Regions from separate parts of the Chlorogloeopsis sp. ULAP01 genome, predicted to be linked through region 2. Evidence: predicted binding sites of a transcription regulator. Region 2 holds the regulator's gene; each other region holds the start of a gene.
The links. The regulator NtcA, encoded in region 2, controls nitrogen genes in cyanobacteria. The targets are predictions, from matches to a motif close to TNTGTANNNNNNNNTACANA.
Positions count from the first base shown of each region.

Region 1: the regulator NtcA is predicted to act here: its motif matches at 2,878-2,897, upstream of rpe (ribulose-phosphate 3-epimerase).
Region 3: the regulator NtcA is predicted to act here: its motif matches at 2,501-2,520, upstream of gifA (glutamine synthetase inactivation factor IF7A).

Region 1 covers NZ_JAUDRH010000022.1:63,100-68,350, reverse strand. The annotation lists gene crtA (cyanoexosortase A) at 39-923, shown strand; gene hpsJ-A (HpsJ-like protein, cyanoexosortase A-associated) at 1,176-1,898, shown strand; gene rpe (ribulose-phosphate 3-epimerase) at 2,144-2,851, opposite strand; gene QUB80_RS32820 (S8 family serine peptidase) at 3,187-4,779, shown strand; gene QUB80_RS32815 (serpin family protein) at 5,047-5,251, shown strand, end outside.
Region 2 covers NZ_JAUDRH010000013.1:93,812-99,062, reverse strand. The annotation lists gene QUB80_RS23995 (sulfate/molybdate ABC transporter ATP-binding protein) at 1-334, shown strand, start outside; gene QUB80_RS23990 (GNAT family N-acetyltransferase) at 622-1,146, opposite strand; gene hisB (imidazoleglycerol-phosphate dehydratase HisB) at 1,220-1,849, opposite strand; gene fabI (enoyl-ACP reductase FabI) at 2,044-2,820, opposite strand; gene ntcA (global nitrogen regulator NtcA) at 3,314-3,985, shown strand; gene QUB80_RS23970 (DUF3084 family protein) at 4,121-5,251, shown strand, end outside.
Region 3 covers NZ_JAUDRH010000015.1:44,671-49,921, forward strand. The annotation lists gene QUB80_RS26160 (FAD-dependent oxidoreductase) at 1-1,005, shown strand, start outside; gene QUB80_RS26165 (ferritin-like domain-containing protein) at 1,200-2,099, opposite strand; gene gifA (glutamine synthetase inactivation factor IF7A) at 2,584-2,784, shown strand; gene glnA (type I glutamate--ammonia ligase) at 3,089-4,504, opposite strand; gene apcB (allophycocyanin subunit beta) at 4,881-5,251, shown strand, end outside.

The sequences.
Region 1 (5,251 bases), on a different contig from region 2:
TTACTATTCAACTTGATTGTGTAATAACAGTTAGTTCAATGGCATCTAAATGTAAAGCGATTCCATTTACCAAAGTTAAACCACTAAAAAATACTCAGTTATGGCTATTGGGAATAGGAGCTGGTTTAATTGCAATTAACCTAACTCTGACTTGGAAATCTGGAGATGTTGCTCAAGTAGGAATGAGTGTACTTTTTTTATTAGCTGTAGCTTCTCTACTTGGAGACAAACAACATAATCTAAATTTTGAAAGTGGAATTTTTCCCAGTGTTTTAGGTGGATTATTGATTGGTATTTTACTTTGGCAAAGTGCGACTTTCCATCGTAGTGAATTACTAGAAAGTTTTCTTCGCATCTCACCATTAATTTCTGGTTTAGCTGTTGGTTTATTAGCTTCTGGTTTCAAGGGATTAAAGCAATATTGGCAGGAACTAACGATATTATTTTTTCTCGGCATTCCAAAGTTATTGCTATCATCTCTGTTTGACATTTCTCCCTTGACAGCTAAATTTTCCGCTTTCCTGCTTTGGTATTCCGGTTTTGAAGTATCCCTACAAGGAGTTTTCATCAATTTACCAACAGGAAGTGTCAAGGTTTATTCTGCTTGTTCAGGGATAGAATCTATTTGTTATCTTTTGGGCATTTCTGTGATTTGTTTACTAGTATTTCCCATTCAACCCAAACGGAGAACTCTAGTTCTGATTATGGCGATCGCCTTCGGATTTATTATCAATGGGATACGGGTTGCTCTCTTAGCTGTAATCTCTGCACAGAAGAACTTACAAGCATTTAATTACTGGCATGAGGGTGATGGTTCTCTCATCTTTGGCATGATTCAAGTGATGGTATTTACTTTATTTTATGTTTTCTTGCTTCGACAGCAGGAAAAAAATAATCAAGATTCTGCGGAGTTGAAAAAATAATGACCCAATGGCAACAATTACGGATTCCGTTTCTAGCTTTTATCCTGAGTAGTATTATATTCATTTTAATCAAAGTATTTTTATCAATGAATATAGACAAGCCGAAACCAGAGCAATCAAGTGGCAATCATTTTGTCAATACAGTCCTCTTGAAAACGTAACACTCTTGTAGATGACCTATTAGCTACTAGATACTTTCATTTAGGTTGAATTTTAGTATTTCCAAAACTTTCCTATATATTGTGTGAAGAAATGACTAAATCCATTAGTGATAAATTCATTCCCGTGCTAAATGAGCTACAAGACTTTGCCTATAAACAGGCAGACTCCATGAATATTTTACGAGTACTTGGCTATGGATTATTACTATTAGCTTTGTTCGACATCATAGAGATGTTTATACCACCAAGCTTTATGAATCCTGTTTGGGAATTTCAAACTTTTGGTACACTTGTTGAACGAGTACCTGTACCTTTGATTGGATTAGTGTTGGTATTTTTTGGAGAGACATATTCACGCAACAAATGGGAATTTCGGATTTTGAGATTCCTGTCTTGGCTCACTTTATTGTTTACAGTATGTTTTTTCTTAATGGTTCCTTTAGGAGTCATTAATACCGTCCGGCTCAATAACGCAAGTACTACTCAAATAAATGCTGTTTCACAACAACAAATTGCTCAAGCAGAACAAGTAGAAAAGCAACTAAGTCAAGCTTCACCAGAACAGATTAATAATTTTTTAAAAAGCCAAGGCCGCTCATTAAAAAGTCAAAATCCTGAAGAAGTAAAAAGTAAAATCTTATCAGAACTTTCTAAAGCTAAAGAACAAGTCCAGATTCAAGCACAAGCTAATTTGTCTTCTCAAAGAATGAAATTGATTAAGAGTTCTGTGAAATGGAATTTGGGAGCCTTAGTTTCTGCCGCTTTGTTTATTAGTCTTTGGAAAGCAACTCATTGGGCAAGGGTTTACAAGTAGAAGTCAACTATGCTGGAGGCAGAAGGTAGGAATTAGGAAAAGGGGACAAACAACCAGATACGGAAGGCGAGTAAATGTGAGTCATGTTCCTTCTCCCTATCTCCCCCTCTCCTTGTCCTCTTCTGTACGCAGTTCACGAGGGCTACTTAGAAGGTTATTGGTATGATTGGAAAAAAAGGGCAATCTGTCAAAGCGATCGCCCTTTTTCTTTACTATTGAGATTGAAAATTATTTTAGTACTTGATTTACACCTTTGCTAATTCTGGTGTTGGACGCTTGCTGTTGCGAATGGCTGTAATCGCCTCAGCATAATCCTTAGCATTAAATACCGCAGAACCAGCTACGATCGCGTTTGCTCCAGCTTCTAAAACTTGCCAGGTATTGTTAGCTTTCAGCCCGCCATCTACTTCAATCCAAGGATCTAAACCGCGTTCATCACACATCTGACGTAACTTGCGGATTTTGGGAACCACTCCTGGAATAAAGCTTTGTCCACCAAAACCAGGGTTGACACTCATAATCAATATCAAATCGCAAAGCTCCAGCACGTACTCAATTAAATCCAGAGGTGTGGATGGGTTGAGAACGACACCGGCTTGCTTACCAAGTTCTTTAATTTGACCGAGAGTGCGGTGTAGGTGTGGTGAAGCATTATGCTCGCAATGTACGGAGATAATATCTGCACCAGCTTTCGCAAAGTCCGCAACATACTTTTCTGGCTCCACAATCATTAAGTGGACATCCAGTGGCTTTTTCGTAACCGGACGAACCGCCTCCACTACCAGAGGACCTATCGTAATATTAGGTACGAAACGACCGTCCATTACATCAACATGAATCCAATCGGCTCCGGCTTCATCTACAGCGCGTACTTCGTCTCCGAGGCGACTAAAATCCGCTGATAGGATAGATGGAGCAATCACAATATGCTTTTTAGATAGCGTTTCGGTCATGGCTAGTGGGTATTTAAGCGTCCTTTTCTGTAAGTATTGTAACAAAAGTTTAGCAAACTCTTACATCTCTAGATGCTGCTCTTCGGAAGAAGAGGACAGAGGGATAAGGAGACAAGGGGAGTAATAGACAACCAACTACTGTACGGGCGGGTTTTATTAGTAATCTCTCAAAATAACGAAATATCTAAAATAAACCCGCACGGCAGTCGCTACAACGCGCTTAACCCGACGCCAGGTGCTACAAGTCGGCAGAGCCGCCCAACGCACTGGCTCCGCAAAGCGCTGCCTCCCCTACTAACAAATGACCAATGACCATTAACAGTTGACTTTTGACTATGGTGAAAAAACTAACTTGGATTGTTTGGGGATTGAGTGCTTCTTGCTTGGGTATGCCAGTAGTTGCTCTGACTCTAGAAACTTCCCTTGGTACTAACGGCATTGATGCTTTGAGGCTAGGCAAACCTCCCTATAATTTGACTGGTCGCAAGATTGCCATTGGTCAAGTCGAGATAGGGCGTCCGGGAATGTTTGGGGTAGACAAAGCCGTCTCCAAAAATCGCTCTGTAAGCATAGCGGGTGTTTTTTTACGCAATAGCCCTGCCAAATCGAATAACAGTGTTGATCCGCACGCTTATAATGTCGCTGGCGTTATGGTCAGTACAGATAAAGCATTTCCAGGGGTTGCTCCAGGAGCACGATTGTACTCATCTGCTGTAGGTTCTACTAAGATGGGTCAGCCAGAGGAGTGCTTATCTGCACAGCATATTGCTCTACAAAATAGTGGCGATATTCGTGCCATTAACTTCAGCTTTGGCGAACCATTAAATCGTGACCCGCGTCCAGAGGCAGTTTTGGATGGCAACGCCTTACTAACCCAATGTGTTGACTGGTCTACTCGTGTTCATAATGTTTTGTACATGATCGCAGGCAACCAAGGAAAGGGAGGAATTCCTATCCCTACTGATAATTTTAATGGAGTTAACGTGGCTTTTTCCTCTCGTCGGGGAGGAATTTTTAATAAGGTAGACGTTTCTAACTTAGTTGCGACAAGCGAGGCAATGGAAGAGCGGCTAGCTGGCAAAGAAATTAATTTAGGCCCACGTCGCACCATTGCTTTAGTGGCTCCTGGCAATAACATACCCATGCTGAATCCAGATGGCAAAGTGAATAAAGTCACGGGTACAAGTTTTGCTGCACCTCATGTTACAGGTACAATTGCCTTGCTACAAGAATTTGGCGATCGCCAAGTGCGGACAAAACAACAAAATTGGAGTATCTCTTCTCGCCAACATGAAGTGATGAAAGCTGTATTGCTGAACTCAACAGATAAAATTCTAGATAGCGGTGATGGCTTGCGTTTGGGAATGACTCGCACACTAGTTGATAAACAAAATAGAGACTGGCTAGCTTCTGATGGCTACAAAGACCCGAAAATACCTTTAGACGCCCAAATGGGAACAGGGCATTTAAATGCCTTTCGTGCTTACCAGCAATTTAGTGCCGGTCAGTGGAACCCATCTCAAGCGGTGTCGGCTATTGGTTGGGACTATAATACTGTAAATACTGGGGGATCTGTGGAATATACATTAGCAAAGCCTTTACCACAAAACAGTTTTGTTGCCATCACCTTGGCTTGGGACAGATTGGTAGAACTAAACGATAAAAATAAAAATGGTTTATATGATGCGGGTGAAGATTTTCGCGATCGCGGCTTGAACAATCTTGACATTCATCTTGTCAAAGCTGATGCCAAAGATTTAGATACTGGTACTGTTTGTTCTTCCATCAGCGAAGTCGATAGCGTCGAGCATATATTCTGTCCTGTACCTGCTCAAGGTAACTATCGAATCCGTGTTCAGTTCCGCAAACAAGTAAATACAGCCACTCAATCTTATGCCTTAGCATGGTGGACTGTACCGAAGAAATAGGGAATGGGGATTGGGAGAAGAGGACAAGGGGACAAGGAGACAAGGAGACAAGGAGAAAGATTTTCCCCTTCCCCATCTCCCCCTCTCCCCCTCCTCTTCCTAGCCCCTAAGAATATTGTTGCCAAAACTGTAACCAATAAATGACCACGCCTTCTTAAATGCCATAGTCAACTAAAGGTTGAAGTATGAAGTATGCGATTAGCCCTACGAATACTCTTCATCCTTTTTTAGTCAAAAGCGTAGGTTTTGGCATCAGGTGCGGTAATCATGAAGCAAAAATTGAGTAGTGACTGGGAAAAGTTCCTGCAAAGACGTTACGCTGTACGCTTGGGCAGACGCTACGTTATGGCTGCTGCTAGCGTGATGCTGATGGGCGTAATCGGATGTTCTCAAGTCAGTGATAGTACTAGCGTTTTTGCTCAATCTCGCCCTCCTCACTCAGAATCTCCCATGCCTGCAAAATCTGTCTTAC
Region 2 (5,251 bases):
TGTGATGAGTTTCATCGGCCCTGTAAATGTACTGCCAAGTAGTTCGCGAATATTCCAGGGTAACGGGTTCGATTCAGCACATCCAGAAATGTTCTTGCGTCCTCAAGATGTCCTGATAGAAACAACTCCCAATGGTACTACCGTAGCAGCAAGAGTGAGTCGATTGATACATTTAGGTTGGGAAATTCAGGCAGAGTTAACTTTGGATGATGGACAAGTAGTGACGGCACATTTAACACGGGAACGGTTTGATGAGTTACAGCTAGAGCCTCAGCAAAAGGTATATGTGAAGCCGAAGGATGCTAGGTCTTTCCCATTATATTATTCAATTTAGCTAGCGCTAGACTATATTCATCTTCTTTTGTTAACATTTTGGAGAATTGCCGGATATTTAGAAGTAAATCTTAAGTAGTGCGTGGCAAGACTAAAATGATGCGATAGTAAAGGCTCGTAGTAGCGCTTGGGCGCAAAATATGACTACGCATCTAACGCACAAATTTAGCTGTGTCAATCCAGTAGGGTGTGTACAGCTTGAGCCTAACGCACCACATTGTCTGGCGGTGCGTTAGGCTGTCGCTAACTACATATATTTTCAAGAAGAAAAAAATTAAAATAAAATATTTATTTATAAATCCTGTATTCAAACTCATTGAGAAGATTACCGCTCTTGTTAATCCGTTGAAATTCCCTAAATACTTTGCCCTCAAAACTTTCTACTATTTTTCGACTAGGGATATTTCTTTTGTCAACAGGGTAGGAAAGACATTCGGACTCTAAATTATGATCCACCCAGTCTTTCAATAAGCCAATTGCCTCTCGACCAAAACCTTTACCGTGAACTGCTTTTTTAATCCAAATTCCTAACTCCGGTGTATCAGTATCAATAGCACCAACTTCGCAAATTCCCAAAAACTCCAAAGTCTCCTGCTTGAGCATTACCAAAACTAAATCATTTCCATTTTTTCGTTGTTGAATCATATCTTTGATTACCTTCTCGGTTTCACCGATATTGTCAGCGCGTTTCGGATACATATAGGTAGTAATTTCGCTTGTGAATTCCCGAAACACATCTTCTGTATATTCCAACGAAATCGGTTTGAGAATTAGTCTTGTACTCTCTAAATTTACTTTTTCTAAGTTTTCCATAAATTGCGATCCTGCTCAGAACAAAAGTTTATCCAATTGCCCTGAGCAATTTCACTTTTAACCTCATGTATCTCTACAATACACCTTTAGAACTGGGTATCATTCCAGCACGACGGGGATCAATTTCTACAGCCACCCGTGTAGCTCTGGCAAAGGCTTTAAAAGTTGCTTCAATAATGTGATGAGAATTAATGCCATCTAACTGGCGAATGTGCAGCGTCATTTGGCTATTGTTCACGATCGCCACAAAAAATTCCCGCACTAGTTGGGTGTCATAAGTTCCCACCCGTTGAGTGGGAATTTCTAAACCATAGCTGAGGTGAGGACGTCCGGAAAAATCTAGTGCCACTTGAATTAATGCTTCGTCCAGAGGTGCGAGAAAATGACCAAAACGGACTATGCCCTTACGATCGCCTAATGCTTTGCTAATTGCTTGTCCCAGAGTGATCCCCACATCTTCGTTCGTATGGTGGTCATCAATGTGTAAATCACCCGTAGCTTGAATATCCAAATCAATTAAACCGTGGGAGGCAATTTGGTGCAACATATGATCCAAAAACGGAACACCAGTAGCAGCATTACAAACCCCTGTGCCATCCAGATTAATCGTGACTTGTACATCTGTTTCCCCCGTAGTGCGGCGTAAAGAGGCAATACGCGGAGATTGTATATTTGAGAGAATTTGGCGATCGCTGATTTGCATAGATATTTAGGAATTGGGGATCGGGGATTGGGGATTGGGGATCGGGTAAAGAAGACACGGGGAGGACACTTCCGTGCAAAGGTTCCCTCCGTTGAGGAAAGTGTCCGTCGACAAGGAGAATTGTGATTGACATTCTTGCTCCTTGTCTCCTTGTCTCCCCTTCCCCTTGTCCTCTTCTTTGTCCCCAGTCCCCATTACATTCCCATAATTTCATATCCTGCATCCACATACAGGACTTGTCCAGTAATTCCACTGGCTAAGTCACTACATAAGAACGCTGCTGTATTACCCACTTCGATTTGAGTGACAGTGCGTCGTAATGGAGCCACCTTTTCTACATGATGAATCATATCTAAAATACCGCCAACTGCACTGGAAGCCAAAGTACGAATCGGCCCGGCAGAAATAGCATTAACCCGAATTTGAGAGGGACCTAATTCTGCCGCAAGATAACGCACGCTAGCTTCTAAACCAGCTTTTGCAACTCCCATAACGTTATAGTTTGGGATTGCTCTGATAGCACCCAAATAAGAAAGAGTAACAATGCTTCCTCCTTGTGTCATTAAAGATTTAGCTGCACCTGCCAGTTGCACTAAAGAATATGTACTAACATCTAAAGCTGTTTGGAAGCCTGTACGAGAAGTTTGGCTAAAGTCTCCGCTTAAATCATCTTTGTTAGCAAATGCCAAGCAATGGATCACAATATCTAGGTTGCCCCACTTCTGGTGAATCGTCTCAAAAGTAGACTTGACTTGCTCTTCATTTTGGACGTTACAGGGTAGAAACAGACTAGGGTTGAGAGGTTCTACTAGTTCTGCTACCTTTTTCTCCATTTTGCCCTTGTCATCCGGCAAATAGGTAATACCGAGGTTTGCTCCCGCTTTGTGTAGTTGTTGAGCGATACCCCAGGCAATCGAGCGGTTATTAGCAATGCCTGTAACCAAGGCATTTTTTCCAGTTAGATCCAACATATAAATTCTTTAGCACGATGTTTCATTAGGAGCATACAAGAATCTGAGCCTGCTTGGTATTTGTTGTCGATAAGATTTGCTTTATTTATCACTCTCAATGCTTGAAGAAAGTGGGATTTTAAGAGATTAAGATGCTTAGTGTTAGTACCAAGCATCGTCTAGACACTCCGGAAAATCACTCGTGCTTACTTTTTCTGCCGAGATTATAGCTAGTGTTTAATACCACAAAAACACAGCTTCATCCTTAAGAGATTTTCAATGTATCTTATTTTTTTCTTAAAAAAACCTACTTTTTACAATTAGGGTAAATGTAGTTCAAAAAGTACTAGCTACTAATAGTAGAAATTTTGTATGATTTGAACAATATTTATGAGATAAAAAGGATAAGTATAGGAAAGAACAAAAAGGTTAACAATGTTTTCTTGATTTTTCGGGTGTATTCTTAGGAAATCCATCTTTAGTTTTTTTCCGGCATTGGGATAGGGGAAGGTAAATGATCGTGACACAAGATAAAGCCCTAGCAAATGTTTTTCGTCAGATGGCGACTGGAGCGTTTCCACCAGTTGTGGAAACGTTTGAGCGCAATAAAACGATCTTTTTCCCCGGTGATCCTGCTGAACGAGTTTATTTTCTTTTAAAAGGTGCAGTAAAACTCTCCAGGGTGTACGAGGCAGGAGAAGAAATCACCGTTGCGCTGCTGCGGGAAAATAGTGTTTTTGGAGTTTTGTCCTTACTGACTGGAAACAAGTCCGATCGCTTTTATCATGCAGTTGCTTTTACACCTGCGGAATTGCTCTCAGCACCAATTGAACAGGTGGAACAAGCATTAAAGGAAAATCCTGAATTGTCGATGTTAATGCTGCGAGGCCTTTCATCACGTATTCTTCAGACAGAAATGATGATTGAAACACTTGCTCACCGAGATATGGGTTCAAGGTTAATCAGTTTTTTATTAATTCTTTGTCGCGATTTTGGCATTCCTTGTGCCGATGGAATCACGATTGATTTGAAGCTATCTCATCAGGCGATCGCTGAAGCAATTGGCTCTACCCGCGTTACTGTCACTAGATTGCTGGGTGACTTGCGCGAAAAGAAAATGATTTCCATACACAAGAAAAAAATTACTGTCCATAAGCCTGTTACCTTAAGTCGGCAATTCACCTAAAAGCGCTTGGAGACTGGAGTGAGCAGGTTAACTAGTTAAGTAATGTCAGCTATTGCTCATTTCCAATCTCCCACAGACAATCGCTGGAAGTAGTAGGCTGTATCTGGAGGGATTTCTTCGCTAAATCATTAACTGATGGCCACCGGGTACATCCTCATCATTGCAATTTTAATTTTGGGAGGCGTAATTGCCACCGTAGGCGATCGTATTGGCACACGGGTTGGCAAGAAGCGGCTTTCACTGTTCAATCTCAGACCCAAAAATACAGCTGTTTTAGTGACAATTCTCACAGGGTTGGGCATTTCCGCATCAACCCTGGGAATTTTATTTTTAGCTGATGAAGGATTGCGCAAGGGAGTTTTTGAACTAGAAGATATTCAAAAAGATCTCAGACGCAAACGCGTACAGCTAGAAAATACAACTAAGCAGCTAGATACTACCAAAACCGAGCTAGAGCAAGCAAGAATTGAGCAATCAAAGGCACAACAGGACTTACAGGAAATAAATAAATCCTTACAGTCAGCAAATGCCAAGCAGCAGCAAACACAAGCTCAACTCAACCGCACAATCAAGCAACAAGCACAAACTCAAGAGGAACTCCAACGTACCCAAAAACAATTAGGCCAAGTTGCAACACAATATCAACAAGCTAAAACTCAATTGCAAAGTGTTTATGCAGAAAGAAACAAACAACTAGCAGAAATTAAATTACTTAAGGCAGAGCGTCAAAGATTGTACGAAGAAGCGAGAAAGGCACTCGCTGAAGCTCAGGCGGCAATTGATAAACGCGATCAAGAACTTGCCAAGCGGCAAGAAGCGATTGAAGCACGCGATCGCAAAATAGCTAGTTTAGATAACATCATTCAAAAGCGCAATTTAGAAATTACGGCACGGGAAAAGATTATTGTTCAAAGAGAAGCTCGCTTGAAAGATTTGGAAGCGCAACAGCAAGATCTTGAACAGGAAGTCGCAAGACTAGAGAAATATTATCAGTCTTATCGTGACCTTCGTTTAGGAAAACTAGCTTTGTTTCGCGGGCAAGTTCTTGCTGCTGGGGTAGTTCGTGTTCAGCAACCATCAGCAGTGCGTCAAGCAGTAATCCAGCTGTTACAAGAAGCTAATCGTAATGCCAGCATTGAATTAACCGAGCCGAATCTAAATCCTGCCCCAAATGTGCAAATCTTGCGCGTTACCGAGGAACAAATTGAGCAATTAGGCAAGCAGATTCAAGATGGACGAGAATACGTAGTGCGAGTTTTCTCGGCA
Region 3 (5,251 bases), on a different contig from region 2:
AATGACTATGGTGAAGGAGTATCACGACTAATTGAGTCAGAAACGACACGACGTGAGTTTGAAACAGAATGCCTCTATCATAGTCAAAATTTTGCCTGTTATATTCAATCTCAATTAGGTCGTCGCTTTGGTTTGGCAAATAATATTTTTCCCAAAATTTCAAATCAAACAGGCGCTTTTGCACTTTATCCTTACTACCGGGAAAGTCGCCGCTTAGTAGGGCTAACAACTGTTACAGAACAAGATATTTTACCAATAACAGGAGCTAGAGTTGCAGCGCTAAAAGAAGATGTGATCGCTATTGGTAATTACGCTAACGACCATCATTATCCGGGTATAAAGTTTGAGTTGCAACCAAAATCCATTCGCTGGGGTGGACGTTGGACGGGTACTCCTTTTACAATTCCCTACCGTTGTCTCATTCCAGTAGAGACTGATGGTTTATTGGTATGTGAAAAGAATATTTCTGTATCTCATATTGCTAATGGAGCAACGAGATTGCAACCTGTAGTAATGGGTATCGGTCAAGCGGTGGGAATGGCTGCTGCTATTTGTGTAGAGTTGAATTGTCAACCGAGGGATTTACCTGTAAGAGTCTTGCAGGAAGCTTTACTACGAGATCGGCGATCGCCCGCAGCAATTATTCCATTATTTAACTTATCACCTCTTCATCCTCAGTGGTTGCAATGGCAACTACATTACCTAGACAACCCAGAGACTTATCCAGTGAGTGGCAATTGTCCTGATTCATTACCTGCTCAGTACTTTCAAGAAAAATACTCTAACTCTTTTAGCGGAATTTTACACAAATTGGCTCCGCAAGATTACAGATTTACTATTACTACGCCAGCCCCATATCAAGGGCAAACTTGGCAGCTTGTAACTTTGCGATCGCCTATAAATGAGCAATTACAAAATAGTCTCCACAACCAACAAACGCTTAAAATATACGGACGTTTAAATCAAGCAGGTAACTGGTTGCTAGTAGAAAATATTAATTGCTAAACAAATATTTCAGGATCTAGGTTAATTACGATTTGATTGAAAAATGAAAAAGACGCAGAGAATTTCTCCGCGTCAGCCCTTATTGAGTAGTCCACCACACAAATTATTAGAGGCTGTAGAACCCCGAATTTTCAAACAAGTCAGGGTTCTGAGCACCTGTGAACTGTCAAAAGAATATATTAGTTCTGCCTGTTTTAAGCAGTTGTTTTCTCACGGTTGTAGTCCTTAGGCTTTAAGCCATTCAAAAACATTGGCACAAACTTTTCGATAAAAGCTTGTGGATCTCGCTGCCAAACTCTTTGTGCTACTTCAATTCTGGTGAACTGTAACTCAGGAGCTAGCAAAGTTTTGGGTAAGCGCTCTATTAGGTATTGAGGGCGCTGCCAAAGCGGCATTGTATTTGCTACTTCTACTAAATTAGCTAGTCGTCGAAGTTCTGCCCCCAGCGTGATATCCATGCCGGCTTCAAATGCTGCTTGTTCAATCGCAGTATATTTACGCTTGGCTTGTTCGACTTTTTGTCGATGTTCTGGACTTTTGTCTGCCAGCTGCCCTAACAAACGATTGCCCCAGCGAACATGTCCTGCCTCCTCTGGCAAAATTTTTTCTATGGTTTCGCGAATCTTAATATTTTCTTCTGTCTGCGGCCCCTGCTTGAGAGCATAAATGTGGGCAGAGAAATATTCACAACCGCGTTTTTCTGTGACGTTAATGGCAGCAAGGGCAGAAATTACAAAATCGTCACGGTCTTTGGCTGGATCTTTTTGTTCGTGATCAAGCAGCCGTTCAAATTCATCTATGTATGAATTTCCCGGAGGATTACCAACATTGGCTCCTAATTCAACCAATACATCAGTTAACCACATAGCATGACGAGCTTCGTCACTAATGTGGTGAGACAAGTCTCGTACCAGTTCAACTGGCTTGCCGTCGAGTTTTTCAATTAATTCTGTGAGATCTTTGCAACTGCGTTGTTCGCTATAACGATAACGGTTGAGGGTGATGAGATGGAGTTCGCGATCGCCGATCACTCCTTTCAAAATGTCCCTCGCACTCAAAGCGTTCTGAAATTTCCGTGGATAAGCAACAGTCATCTGCTTTTATGAAGTTTTGTAAAACTTATTTCTAATGTTAACGTAGGAAAAAATTAATTTCTCAAATCTCAGCTTAATATTTTGTGACAAACTTGATAGTAGATTTTCTATGCTGACAAGCTTCTTGAATTCAGCTTAATAAAAATATCAGAGATAGAAATAATATAATTTTGATTTACTTTTATTTACCTACATTTAATATTTTTTACTGATAAATCATTCACCTTAAGAAGGATTTATATCCTAAGTGAAACGAATCTCAAGAGGGATGTTATTCATTATTTGCTTTTAGGCAAAATGGGAAGATTTTCAATGATTTTAATTAGGCTATCAACCCCCACTATTCCATTCGTGCTGGCTCGCAATCATATACAATATTAATTTTTGTTAAAATGTATCAATCCGTAACAACTGATACAGAATTGATTTGATAGATTATTGATAGAGGAAAAAATATACTAGAACAGCAGGGAGAAGTTAGATTATGTCTACTCAAGAAAGAGCTCGTGCTTTAATGATGCGTCATTATCAACTGATTAAAAATCGTCAACAGTCGATGTTAGAACGCACAGGCGAAGAAATCGGTCTTCCTGGAGAAGTATCCCATTACTGGAATCCGATTCAAGGGAAAATAGATCCTAATGCTCGGATGACTTATGATCGCAGCAACGCGGCTATGAGCTAGATAGTCAGAGTTTGATAGTTGGGAGTTGAAAGGTGGTAGTTGTTATGAACAACCAACGACCAACAAATAAAAAGCCAAAAAAGCCACCCTTAGTGGGTGGCTAAATTTATGCATTGATTGGGACTAGTTTTGCCGTCAGCGTTAAAATGTTAGTTTCTAGTAAGCTATCGCATTGTTTTGAGGTGTTCGTAGTAAGCGATGCACACGCTCATGGACTAAAGTCCTTACTACGAAATTAATACAACCATCGTAATTAATGCGATGAACTACTAGCCTCTAGTCCCTAGTCCCTAGCCCCTTCCAATTAACAGTCGTAATAAAGAGAAAATTCATAGGGATGGGGACGTAACCGCATGGGGTTAACTTCATTATCTAGCTTGTAAGAAATCCAAGTTTCAATGAAGTCTTCTGTAAATACGCCTGGTTCAGTCAAGAAGGCATGATCGTTCTCTAGCGCTTCTAATGCCAATTCTAGAGAACCAGGAGTAGAAGGAACTTTCGCCAGTTCTTCTGGGGAGAGTTCATAAATGTTTTTATCCAAAGGTTCGCCAGGCTCGATTTTGTTCTTGATACCATCTAAGCCAGCACAGAGCATGGCAGCAAATGCCAAGTAAGGGTTAGATGTAGCATCAGGACAACGGAATTCTAAGCGCTTGGCTTTGGGGTTAGTGCCAGACAGAGGGATACGAATCGAAGCAGAACGGTTACCTTGGGAGTAAGCCAAGTTTACTGGTGCTTCGTAACCAGGCACGAGGCGCTTGTAGGAGTTGGTGGTAGGGTTGGTAATCGCCAACAATGCAGGTGCGTGTTTGAGAATACCACCGATGTAGTACAGTGCGGTTTCGCTCAAGCCAGCATATTTATCGCCTGCAAATAAAGGTTGCCCGTCTTTCCAAATGGATTGGTGGGTGTGCATCCCAGAACCATTGTCTTGGAAGACTGGTTTGGGCATAAAGGTAACGGTTCTACCATATTTACTAGCTACATTCTTGATGACGTATTTGTATGTCATCAACCAATCAGCTGCTTCGATTAATTTACCAAAGCGGAAACCCAATTCACACTGCCCACCAGTTGCTACTTCGTGGTGGTGCTTTTCAATTGGTACTCCACAGTTTGCCATCGTCAGCAGCATTTCCGTCCGCATATCTTGCAGAGTATCAGTTGGAGCAACTGGGAAGTAACCCTCTTTATAACGTGGTTTGTAACCCAAGTTAGGGCCTTCTGCTTTACCGGAATTCCAACGACCTTCTACTGAGTCTACATGGTAGTAGCCTTCGTGAGAGTTTTGATCAAAGCGGACATCGTCAAAGATGAAAAATTCCGCTTCCGGGCCGAAAAACGCTGTGTCACCAACACCTGTAGAAACCAGATAGTCTATCGCTTTCTGGGCAATGACGCGGGGACAACGACTGTACCACTCCCCTGTACGGGGTTCTTTGATGCTGCAAATAATGCTGAGAGTCGGTTCCTGCATGAAAGGGTCGATCCAGGCAGTGTTTGGATCGAGAACCATTGCCATATCTGATTCGTTGATGGCTTTCCAACCCCGAATGCTGGAACCGTCAAAAGGTACACCGTCTGTAAAGCTACTTTCATCGATTTGGTTGTGGAACACTGTCAGGTGCTGCCAAATACCTGGCATATCGATGAATTTCAGATCAATCATCTGAATATTTTTGTCCCGAATTTGTTTCAGGACTTCTTGTGGGGTTGTCATGGCTACTCCTTCTCTACCGTTTTAGTACCGTTTTAGTACAGTAAACCACAATGTTAATGCACGCTGACCCTATTCGGATAAACCCAAATCTAGAGACACCCTGCAATATCCTAAGGAGATAAAATAGGTGCATTTTGTATTATTTGTTACGGTTTTGAAGTTTACAGCTTATATTAACCTTTGCTAACCAACTCTACAAAACTTGACAGTTCATCTCATAGGGACAACTTTGGCTTAGAATCCTTAATTAGCGCATACATTGTTTTTGTGCCTGGGTTTCTTAAAAAAAATATTTATTGGCACAAAAATTAGCAGCTTACTAAAAACAGTCAAATAAATATCAAACCATAGATAGGAAAGATTGGGAGAAAAAGGAATGCGGGACGCAGTCACAAGCTTAATTAAGAATTATGACGTTGCTGGGCGCTATTTTGACCGGAATGCGATCGACAGCCTCAAATCTTATTTTGAAAGTGGCACGAAGCGCGTGCAAGCAGCAGGAGCTATCAATTCTAATGCCTCAGCAATTGTCAAGCAGGCTGGTTCTCAATTATTTGAAGAACAGCCAGAGTTGATTCGTCCTGGCGGCAATGCCTACACTACTCGTCGGTATGCAGCTTGTTTGCGCGATATGGACTACTACTTGCGCTATGCTACCTATGCGATCGTAGCTGGTAGTATGGATGTGCTAGATGAGCGAGTATTGCAAGGTTTGCGGGAAACCTACAATTCTCTGGGGGTTCCCAT